DNA from 2 places in the Lysobacter sp. M15 genome. Region 2 is predicted to be linked to the other one. Evidence: riboswitches for the same ligand, from Rfam matches in the RefSeq annotation. Region 2 holds a riboswitch; the other holds the start of a gene.
The links. Region 2 has a riboswitch for S-adenosylhomocysteine ahead of MC380_RS14655 (MOSC domain-containing protein). Riboswitches for the same ligand answer to the same signal wherever they lie in the genome.

Region 1: linked by a shared signal. The riboswitch ahead of ahcY (adenosylhomocysteinase) and the one ahead of MC380_RS14655 (MOSC domain-containing protein) in region 2 are both predicted to bind S-adenosylhomocysteine.

The regions. Positions count from the first base shown of each region.
Region 1 is NZ_JAKPBV010000001.1:4,221-9,578, reverse strand. It holds gene MC380_RS00040 (GNAT family N-acyltransferase) at 1-815, opposite strand, end outside; gene metK (methionine adenosyltransferase) at 1,201-2,433, shown strand; S-adenosyl-L-homocysteine riboswitch at 2,502-2,587, shown strand; gene ahcY (adenosylhomocysteinase) at 2,630-4,075, shown strand; gene MC380_RS00025 (GGDEF domain-containing protein) at 4,077-5,234, opposite strand.
Region 2 is NZ_JAKPBV010000014.1:103,464-108,821, forward strand. It holds gene bioA (adenosylmethionine--8-amino-7-oxononanoate transaminase) at 1-688, shown strand, start outside; gene MC380_RS14650 (16S rRNA (uracil(1498)-N(3))-methyltransferase) at 846-1,583, shown strand; S-adenosyl-L-homocysteine riboswitch at 1,895-1,972, shown strand; gene MC380_RS14655 (MOSC domain-containing protein) at 1,984-2,715, shown strand; gene MC380_RS14660 (NIPSNAP family protein) at 2,646-3,203, opposite strand; gene MC380_RS14665 (YciI family protein) at 3,478-3,816, opposite strand; gene MC380_RS14670 (low molecular weight protein tyrosine phosphatase family protein) at 4,042-4,368, opposite strand; gene MC380_RS14675 (CPBP family intramembrane glutamic endopeptidase) at 4,409-5,161, opposite strand; gene MC380_RS14680 (hypothetical protein) at 5,242-5,358, opposite strand, start outside.

The DNA.
Region 1 (5,358 bases), on a different contig from region 2:
GGCCAGGTCGTCTGCCGCTGTCCTAGGCCCAGCCGATACAGCGCCTGACGGACGCTGCGGACCGCTGTCGCGATGTCGGCTCCATCCTCGAGCCTCATCGGCTTGCCGATATGCAGACGCAGGGGCCGGTTGCGGCGCGCGAACATTTCCCGTGCCAGCAGCGCGGTGCCCGCAGGCTTGAAGATCGCCGACGTGCCGTAGAACAGGGCCGAATTGCGCGCTGCGATCCGCACCGGCAGGACCGGCGCGCCGGTCCTGCGCGCGAAATGGGCGAAGCCCTTGCGCCAGCGACGGTCGCGCACGCCGCCCGGCCCCAGCCGCGAGACTTCGCCCGCAGGGAACACGATCACGCATTGCCCGTCGTGCAGCGCCTGCTCGACCGCGCGCAGGCTGTCCGGATCGGCGCGCCCGCCGAACACCCGCACCGGCAGCATCAGGCCGGCCATCGGCGCCAGCATCGACAGGACGTCGTTGGCGACGATGCGCACATCCCGCCGCACGCGGCCGACCGCATGCAGCAGGGCCAGGGCGTCGAGCGCGCCGGACGGATGGTTGGCGACGATCAGCAGGCGTCCGCGGGTCGGAATGGCCGCCAGGGCCGTCGGGTCCACCTCATAGCGCAGCTGCAGAAAATCGAGGGCGGCATCGAGGAAGGCGGCGTCGCGCAGATGCCCCGTCCGCTGCAGGAAGGCTTCGATCGCGTCGAACCTCGACCAGCGCGCGACCCCGCGCAGCAACGGCCCGGCCATCCTGCCGCGATGGCCGCGAAACCAGTGCGGGAAGCGCTGTTGCAGACGGTCTTCGAGCAACGGCATGGCTAGGGCCTGTCCGGCGTACTCCAATAGCGTTAAGAGGCCTTGTGGGTCGGCCCCGGTTGGCCGGCAGCCTGCGCCGGCCCGGCGACAGGTCCGTTGCGAAATTCGGGCAGTTACGTGACAGGCCCGGCGCTTGTGGGAGCGGCTTCAGGCGCGAATGCAGTTCACCGGAAGTCGGCCCGGGGCATTCGAAACCAGGAACCTGCCCAGGACTTGATTCGGGGCGCTCCCTACCAGACAGCGCATTCGCGACCGAGGTCGCTCCCACAGCCCGGTCGCGCGAGGGTTTAACCGCCCGGAAACGGGCGGGCCGGCACTATGCGAGCCCTGCCTCGGCCTGTATCATTCGCGGCCATCTTTTCATCCAGATTGAAGGATATAGCCGATGTCCAGCTACCTGTTCACCTCCGAATCGGTGTCGGAAGGCCATCCGGACAAGATCGCCGACCAGATCTCCGATGCCGTGCTCGACGCGATCCTGGCCCAGGACAAGCGCGCGCGCGTGGCCTGCGAGACGATGGTGAAGACGGGCGCTGCGATCGTCGCCGGCGAGGTCACCACCAATGCCTGGGTCGACATCGAAGAGCTGACCCGCAAGGTCATCAACGACATCGGCTACGACAATTCGCGCGTCGGTTTCGACGGCCATACCTGCGCCATCATCAATATGCTCGGCAAGCAGTCGCCGGACATCGCCGCCGGCGTGGACGGCACCAGCAAGAAGGCCAAGAAGCCCGAGGAACAGGGTGCAGGCGACCAGGGCCTGATGTTCGGCTATGCCTGCAACGAGGCGCCCGAGTACATGCCGGCGCCGATCTATTACAGCCACCGCCTGGTCGAACAGCAGGCCAAGGTGCGCAAGAACGGCAAGCTCAAGTGGCTGCGCCCGGATGCCAAGAGCCAGGTGACGCTGCGCTACAACGACACCGGCAATACCATCGTCGGCCTGGACGCGGTGGTGCTGTCGACCCAGCACGATGCGGACATCAAGCAGAAGGACCTGATCGAGGCGGTGCGCGAGCACATCCTCAAGCCGGTGCTGCCGAAGAAGTGGTACGAGTCGCTGCCCAAGAACAAGGTGCACATCAACCCGACCGGCATCTTCGTAATCGGCGGCCCGGTGGGCGACTGCGGCCTGACCGGGCGCAAGATCATCGTCGACACCTACGGCGGCATGGCCCGCCACGGTGGCGGCGCATTCTCGGGCAAGGATCCGTCGAAGGTCGACCGCTCGGCTGCCTACGCCGCGCGCTACGTGGCCAAGAACATCGTCGCCGCCGGCCTGGCCGACAAGTGCGAGGTGCAGGTGTCCTACGCCATCGGCGTCGCCGAGCCGACCTCGATCTCGGTCACCACCTTCGGCACCGGCCATATCCCGGACGACCAGATCGAGAAGCTGATCCGCAAGCACTTCGACCTGCGCCCGTACGGCATCGTCAAGATGCTCGACCTGATCCACCCGATCTACCAGCGCACCGCCAGCTATGGCCACTTCGGGCGCAAGCCGCAGGAAGTCAGCTACACCGACGGCTCCGGCAAGAAGCACACCGCCACCGCGTTCTCGTGGGAGAAGACCGACAAGGCAGACGAGCTGCGCAAGGCGGCGAAGTTGAAGTAAGCGTAGGGCGGGCCCAGGCCCGCCATGCGTGCGTAATGAAACAGCGTCGGGCCCAGGCCCGACCTACGCCCGTCGAGGGGCGCTGCAACTCCGGGGCCATCGCGTTCCGGAACCAGGCTCGGCGAGGTCGACGCACCAACGGCGCCCGTTAATGCAAGTCCCCGATGCGCGGACTTCCAACAACGGAGCAACACTGATGAACGCACAGCTGAAGACCTTCTCCCAGGACGGCGACTACAAGGTTGCCGACATCTCCCTGGCCGACTGGGGCCGCAAGGAAATCGACATCGCCGAGCACGAGATGCCCGGCCTGATGTCGATCCGCCGCAAGCACGCCGCCGCCAAGCCGCTCAAGGGCGTGCGCGTGACCGGCTCGCTGCACATGACCATCCAGACCGCGGTGCTGATCGAGACGTTGAAGGACATCGGCGCCGACGTGCGCTGGGCCTCTTGCAACATCTTCTCGACCCAGGACCACGCCGCCGCCGCGATCGCCGCCTCCGGCACGCCCGTGTTCGCATGGAAGGGCGAGTCACTGGAGGAATACTGGGACTGCACGCTCGACGCGGTGACCTTCCCCGGTGGCAAGGGCCCGGAGCTGGTCGTCGACGACGGCGGCGACGTGACCTTGCTGATCCACAAGGGCTACGAGCTGGAACAAGGCTCGAAGTGGGTGGATGAGCCGGCCGCCTCGCACGAGGAAGGCGTGATCAAGGCCCTGCTCAAGCGCGTCGCCAAGGAACGCCCCGGCTTCTGGACCAATGTGGTCAAGGACTGGAAGGGCGTGTCGGAAGAAACCACCACCGGCGTGCATCGCCTGTACCAGATCGCCGAGCAGGGCAAGCTGCTGGTGCCGGCAATCAACGTCAACGATTCGGTCACCAAGTCGAAGTTCGACAACCTCTACGGCTGCCGCGAGTCGCTGGCGGATGGCCTGAAGCGGGCGATGGACGTGATGCTGGCCGGCAAGGTCGCGGTCGTGTGCGGCTATGGCGACGTCGGCAAGGGTTCGGCGCATTCGCTCAGGGCCTACGGTGCGCGCGTGATCGTCACCGAGATCGATCCGATCTGCGCGCTGCAGGCGGCGATGGAGGGCTTCGAGGTCAAGACCGTCGAGGACACCCTGGGCACCGCCGACATCTACGTCACCACCACCGGCAACAAGGATGTCCTGACCTTGCAGCACATGCAGGCGATGAAGGACCAGGCGATCGTCTGCAACATCGGCCACTTCGACAACGAAATCCAGGTCGATGCGCTGAACGCGTCGGGCGCCACGCGGCTCAACATCAAGCCGCAGGTCGACAAGTACACCTTCGCGGCTCCAGATGGGAGTGCAGGTAACTCGATCTTCCTGCTGGCCGAAGGCCGCCTGGTCAACCTGGGCTGTGCCACCGGCCATCCCAGCTTCGTCATGTCCAACAGCTTCTCGAATCAAACGCTGGCCCAGATCGACCTGTGGGCGAACAAGGACAAGTACGAGAAGACCGTGTACCGGCTGCCCAAGGCGCTGGACGAGGAAGTCGCGCGGCTGCACTTGGAAAAGATCGGAGTGAAGCTCACCAGGCTCACCAGTGAGCAGGCCGATTACCTGGGCGTAGCGGTGGAAGGCCCGTACAAGCCGGATCACTACCGCTACTGAGTCACGCCTCGGCAGGGGCCGTTGCCTGCAACGGCTCTGCGGCCGCCGGGACCGCCTCGACGCGGTTCCGGCCGCCGACCTTGGCCCGGTACAGGGCCGCATCGACATCGCGATACAGCGCGTCGCCATCGGCATGGCGTCCTGGGTCGAACGCCCCGCATCCGATGCTGACCGTCACCGCGGCTTGCCCCCCTTCCGGCAGCGGCAGCGGCACGCGCTCCAGGTCATGGCGGAAGCGTTCGCCCCGCACGCACGCGGCGGCTCCGTCGGCTTCCATCACCACACCGAACTCCTCGCCGCCCAGACGCACGCACAGGTCGCCATCGCTGGCGAAATGCTGGCGCAGCCTGTTCGCCACCGCGACCAGGCAGGCGTCGCCGGCGTGATGGCCGAGGCTGTCGTTGATCCGCTTGAAGTGGTCGATATCCATGATCAGCAGCGACACTGCCCGCTGGCCAGCGCGTTCGACTCCGCGCGCCAGCGTGTCGGCGAATTCGCGACGGTTCGCCAGGCCGGTCAAGCCGTCGATGCGGCTCTGTTTCTCGAACAGATCGCGCTGCTGGCGCAGGTCCTCTTCCAGTTCCAGGCGCGTGCGGTACTCGCCGTGGCTGCGACGCATGACCAGCAGCATGTACGCGGTATAGACCGCCCACATGCCCGCCACGCTGGGCGCGACATCGCGCCATAACAGCACCAGGCTGGGCAGCATCACGCTGGCGATGGCCAGCACGGCGGGCAGGCGCCGCATGCACAGCGTATGCGCGACCGCCATGCCGAACGCGCCTGAGAACAGCAGCGCCACCAGCGGCGCAGGCTCGGGCAGCTTCGCGGAGGCCCAGACGCTGAAGATGCCCCAGGCAATGGTGGTCGCCAGAACGACTGACCAGATCTTGCGCAGGCCGTGAAGGCTTGCGGCTTCGTCGCTGGATGCGGGCGCTCGTACTGCAACGCGCAGCAGCGCAAGCGCCACAAACGCCGCAGTCGCCACCATCGCCGCGACGCCATGCCCAGGCCCGCCGGCGATGAAGGTCAGCGCGACCGCGACCGGATAGAAGAACCCGCCCAGCCGGGCGCGCTGCCGCGTTTCCAGCGTCTCCTGTGCGAGCAGGTTGCGCGAACGCAGCGCGGCGCGGGCCTGGATGAATGCGTCGAGTGGCATCGTGAAAGAACAGAGCGTGGTCGGTGGCCTGTGAACCAAAGCAAGAACCACGCCAAGGCCTCACTGCCCTGCCCGCGCAGGGTGCGCAGGCAGGCCGCCGAAGTGTTTCTATTCATCGCGATGA
Region 2 (5,358 bases):
CGAGCCGCTGGTGCAGTGCGCCGGCAGCATGCGCATGTACGACCCGGTATACCTCAAGCGCGTGCGCGAACTGTGCGACGTGCACGGCGTGCTGCTGATCGCCGACGAGATCGCTACTGGCTTCGGCCGCACCGGCACCATGTTCGCCTGCGAGCAGGCAGGCATCCAGCCGGATCTGCTGTGCCTGTCGAAGGGTCTCACGGGCGGCTTCCTGCCGCTGTCGGCGGTGCTCGCCACGCAGGCGATCTACGACGGTTTCCTGGACGATTCGCGCGAGCGCGCCTTCCTGCATTCGCACAGCTACACCGGCAATCCGCTGGCCTGCGCGGCGGCGCTGGCCTCGTTGCGGATCTTCGAGGAAGACGACGTGCTGGCGCACAACCGCGTCACCGCGACGCGCATGCGCGAGCTGGCCGCGCGGTTGGCCAGTCACCCGCACGTGGCCGACGTGCGCCAGACCGGCATGATCGTGGCCTTCGAGCTGGCTCGGGACGGTGACAGGCGCACGCCGTTCGCCCCGTCGCTGCGCGTCGGCCTGCGCGCGTACCGCGCCGCGCTGGCGCGTGGCGTGGTGCTGCGGCCGCTCGGCGATGTGCTGTACTGGATGCCGCCCTACTGCATCGATGAGACCCAGCTGCAGCTGCTCACCGAAGTCACCCGCGCGGCGATCGACGAGGCCACGGCATGAACCCGATTCTCGTGCAAACGCGTTTCGTTGCAGCCGCCTCCGTGGGAGCGGCCTTGGCCGCGAATGCTCTTGATGCGGGTGACCTGGCAGCAAAAGCAATCGCGGCTAAAGCCGCTCCCACGACAGCCGCTCCCACAGCATCCGCAGAGCGGGCACCATGCGTCTGACCCGCGTCTTCGTGGACGCGCCGCTGTCCGTCGGCGCCGCCGCCACCCTGCCCGACTCCGCGGCCGGTCATCTGCTGCGCGTGCTGCGCCTGGGCGTGGGCGATGCCTGCGTGCTGTTCAACGGCGACGGTTGCGACCATGACGCGCGGATCGTGGCCGCGGGCAAGCGCGACGCCACCGTGGAAATCGTCGCCACGCGCGCGATCGGCAACGAATCCCCGCTGCGCATCGTCCTGCTGCAGGCGCTGGCGCGCGGCGAGAAGATGGACTGGATCGTGCAGAAGGCCACCGAGCTCGGCGTGGCCGGGATCGCGCCGGTGCTCAGCGAGCGCGGCGAGGTGAAGCTGGACGGCGAGCGCGCCGACAAACGGGTGGCGCACTGGCGCAGCGTGGCGATCTCGGCCTGCGAGCAGAGCGGGCGCGCGCGCATTCCGCAGATCGACGCGCCACAGCCGCTGTCGCGCGCTCTGGCGCAACTCTCGCCGGAGTCGCGCCGGCTGGCCCTGGATCCGGATGCCGATGCCACCTCGGCGTCGCTGGATCTGGGTGCGGAATGCACGGTCGTGATCGCCATCGGCCCCGAAGGCGGCTGGTCGCCCGGCGACCTCGCCCTGCTGCGCGGCGCCGGCTTCACCGGCCTGCGCCTGGGCCCGCGCGTGCTGCGCACCGAAACCGCGGGCCTGGCCGCCATCGCCGCGCTGCAGGCGCGCTACGGCGATTTCGCCTAGACCCTTTCTCAAGAGCAAGTGTCCTGCTTTTTGCTCGTCGTTCCCGCGAAGGCGGGAACCCATGGACGTTGGTCCCAATGGGTTGAAGTCCATGGATGACCGGCCTGCGGCTGCTGAAAACCGCCTCCCGCCTTCGCGGGGATGACGGCGTGGAAAGCCGCGCATCCCGGAGTCGAACCAGGCTTTGAGGCTGCGCGCGCCCTGATGCCGTCGCGTTGCAGGCACTGTGCGCCGCATCCGGATTGACAGCCCCGGCCGATGTTGTTGAGCTATGCGCGTTATCTCCGTCGCGCTGCACCCGCAGCCGACCCTGCCTCGAGGGGCGCTGCAGCGGACCGAAGGTCCGTCACGCTCGACGCAGGTCCGGATGGCAAGGGCGCCTCTGACAAGAGGATGCCGTATGAACGATTTCCGCAATCAAAGTCCGGCCGGCCGCGTCGTGGGCCTGTGGCGTTACCCGGTGAAATCGATGGCCGCCGAAGCGCTGGCCGAGGTCGACGTGTCGTGGCACGGGCTGGCCGGGGATCGCCGCTGGGCTTTCGTCCGCGGCGATGCGCCGCGCAGCGGATTTCCCTGGTTCACGCTGCGCCAGCGCGCCGACCTCAACCACTATCGTCCTTCGTTCGTCGAGCCGGAGCGGCCGGACAAGTCGCCGACCGTCGTGCGAACGCCGTCGGGCGCCGTGCTCGAGGTGACGGATCAGGCGCTGGCGGCCGAACTCGACCCCGCCGGCATCCGTGCGATCAAGCAGGACCGCGGCATCTTCGACACCTTCCCGCTGTCCCTGGTCACGACCCAGACCCTGTCCGCGCTGGGCGAGATGGTCGGCGACCGGCTCGACGTCTCGCGTTTCCGGCCAAACCTGCTGGTGGAAGCCACCGACGAAGCGCCGTTCCAGGAAGACGACTGGGTGGGCCGCGTGCTGCAGATCGGCGGCCTGCGCATGCGCATCGACCAGCGCGATGGCCGCTGCGTGGTGATCACCATCGACCCGGCCACGACCGTGCGCACTCCCGAGATCCTGCGCACCGTGGCGCGCGAGCGCCAGGGATGCCTCGGCGTCTACGGGTCCACCGTGGCGCCGGGCCGCGTCTCGGTCGGCGATGCGGTGGTGGTCGAATCCGCCACGTAATCGTCTGCACGCAAAGCGCGCGAGTGAGCCAGGCGCGCGCCGCGAATGCTCAGTCTGCCTTTGCAAGCCGGGCTGTAGGACACGCGTACCAGGGGCTGGCCATTGGCTTCGCGGACCAGCTCGCCGCTTGCCGCGGCGGTGCGCCGCTTGATTTCGATCCACTCCTTGTCGGCCAGGAACGCTTTCCAGCGCGCGTCCATCGTGGCCCGGTCCGGCCAGGACAGCACGTAGACGAACTGCAGCTTCTCGCCGGTATCGCTCTCCCACATGTCGATCACGCTGAAGCCATGCCGGCGCATGATGCGCAGGGCGTGATCCTGGAAACGCTGGTGGAACGCATCCTGGTTGGCGCGATTGATTTCGTAGATGCGCAGCTGCTGCAGGCTGCTGCCGTTGCTGTGGCAGACGAAGCGATCCGGTTCGCTGGCGCCGGCACTGGTGGTCAGGGCGATGAGGCTCAGGAACAACAAGATCACAACGTTGCGCATGATGCGTCTGCTCACAAGTGGTGGTGCGATTCCCGGGTGGACGGGTGCGCTGCATCGAGCCACCTGATACGTCCGCCTCGGCTCGGCGGATTACAGCCCGATTCCGCGTCCGGCGCACCGGCCAGAAGTCCCGGGAAGCCGCGTTGCACGAGACATGGGCGCAGTTCCGGGGCAAGCCATACGTCCATCCGCGAGGCAACCCCAGCGGGCGCCGCAACCGTTGCGAACACTGGGCCGTGTGCGTTCGAAGTACCCGCATGCCACGGCACCGGGCTCAGCCTGCCAGCTGGCCCCACACCGGCCGGACCTCGATGGTGGCGGCCGCGGCCATCGGATGGCTGGCGGCAACCTCTGCGGCGACCCCCAGGCCGGCGCACTGGATCAGCTCGTATGCGCACATCTGCTCGCGCGAGCGGGAGAACGGTCCATGCTTCCGGCGTGCTTCGCCCTCGCGCACCCGCACGGTGACGGCCTCGGACGCCGGCCGCAGCGGATTGCCGTGCACGCGCACGCCCCGGGCCTCCATGGCCGTCACCCAGTCCCGGATCTCCGTGACCAGGCGCTCGGTGGGTGCGAACGTGTCGTCGTGGGCAATGATGAGCAGGTAGTGCAACGGTCTCTCCAGTCCACCGGGCCAGGCGCCCTTCCTGTCATGACGAATGAGGGGCGCGAAAAGTGACAACCGGAACCCGACCGGCCCGTGCACGAGCGTCGCTCCGGCGCGACCGGTGCTCCGGACATATCCCGGTCGCGCCGGAGCGGCGCTCCTACAAGGGAGTTGAGTTCCCGTAGCGCATCCAGGTCCCGGCGCCGGCGCACCCGAACCCGCGCAAACGCGTCACGCCAGGTGACGCGGCACCCTGGCCTTGAGCAGCTCGATCAGGTCCGGATCCATGTAGGCGTAATCGTCCGGAATCTCCAGGCAGACCACGTGCGTGTCGCCGAGGTACGGCTTGAACCGGGCCGAGAGCTTGTTGCGATGCATGCGTTCCATCACGAAGACGATGTCCGCCCACTGCAACAGCTCAGGCGTCAGCGGGTTCTCGGCGTCATGGTTGAGACCGGCCGATGCGGTTTCGATCCCCGGCCAATCGGCAAACACCTGTTCCGCCGTCGGGCTGCGCAGGCGGTTCTGGCTGCAGATGAAAAGCACGTTGCGGGTCATCGCGATAGCCGATCGGCGGGCCGGTCTCAATCTACGTCACTCACGCAAGCCCGAATGCCAGGGCCAGGAAGCCCATCGCTCCGAACCCGGCGTGGATCACGATCCCCACCCATGTGTTGCGCCGCCGCTGGACGACGTAGGGCAGCAACACCGTGATCGGCACCAGGGTCAACAGGACCTGCCAGGGAAAGGCGGCGTGGAACAGCAACCATAGGACCCCGTTGATCAGCCAGGCCTTTCCACCGAAGGCAGCCTCTTGCCGCGGCAGTACGACGCCCCGCCAGACAAACTCTTCCCCCACGATGTTCAGTACGAAGAATGGAAGCCACGCCCCGAGAATCCAGTACCGGCCAGGGCCCAGCGGCTCGAACGCCATGAACGAGGGTTGCAGGCCGGCCCCGTAGTGCAGCATCCGCAGCGTGGCGCCGATGCCGCCGGTCAGCGCGCCGACGGCCACCAACCCTCCAGCCGCCCACAGCCAGTCGCCGCCGTTCATCGGACGCAGCCGCAGCCGCGCTCCCAACGACTCCTGCGTTCCTGCACGTCTCTCCCGACGTAACAACAGAGCAGCCGCAAGCAGCAGCGGGCCAAAGAGCACGAGGCTCGCCGCCAGGAACCACATCACCACCGCCTCGGCCCCCGTGGCGGAAACCAACGCCGGGATGGCAACCCGCGTTGTCAGGAACAGCAGCAGAGCAGCTGTGCCGAACAGCGCGGCGGAGCCTGCCAGCCCCAGCGCAGGCACCCGATCGGGCCTAGTCCCTTTGCGACTTGCAGCGTTGTTGGTTGTCAACACTTCCTCCCCCGCCGTGCTGTGCCGGTCGCTTCAGCAACGTCGTCCGGACAGGATGCGACCGCTCCGCCTTGAACGCCTCACGCGCCCAGCACGATCACTTGCTCGCGCGCCCCACTCTGCGCTTTCCCATAACGCAACTTGACCTGCGCCCCCTGCATGAAACCGGTCGACTCCAGGACCGGCCGGACCGTCGC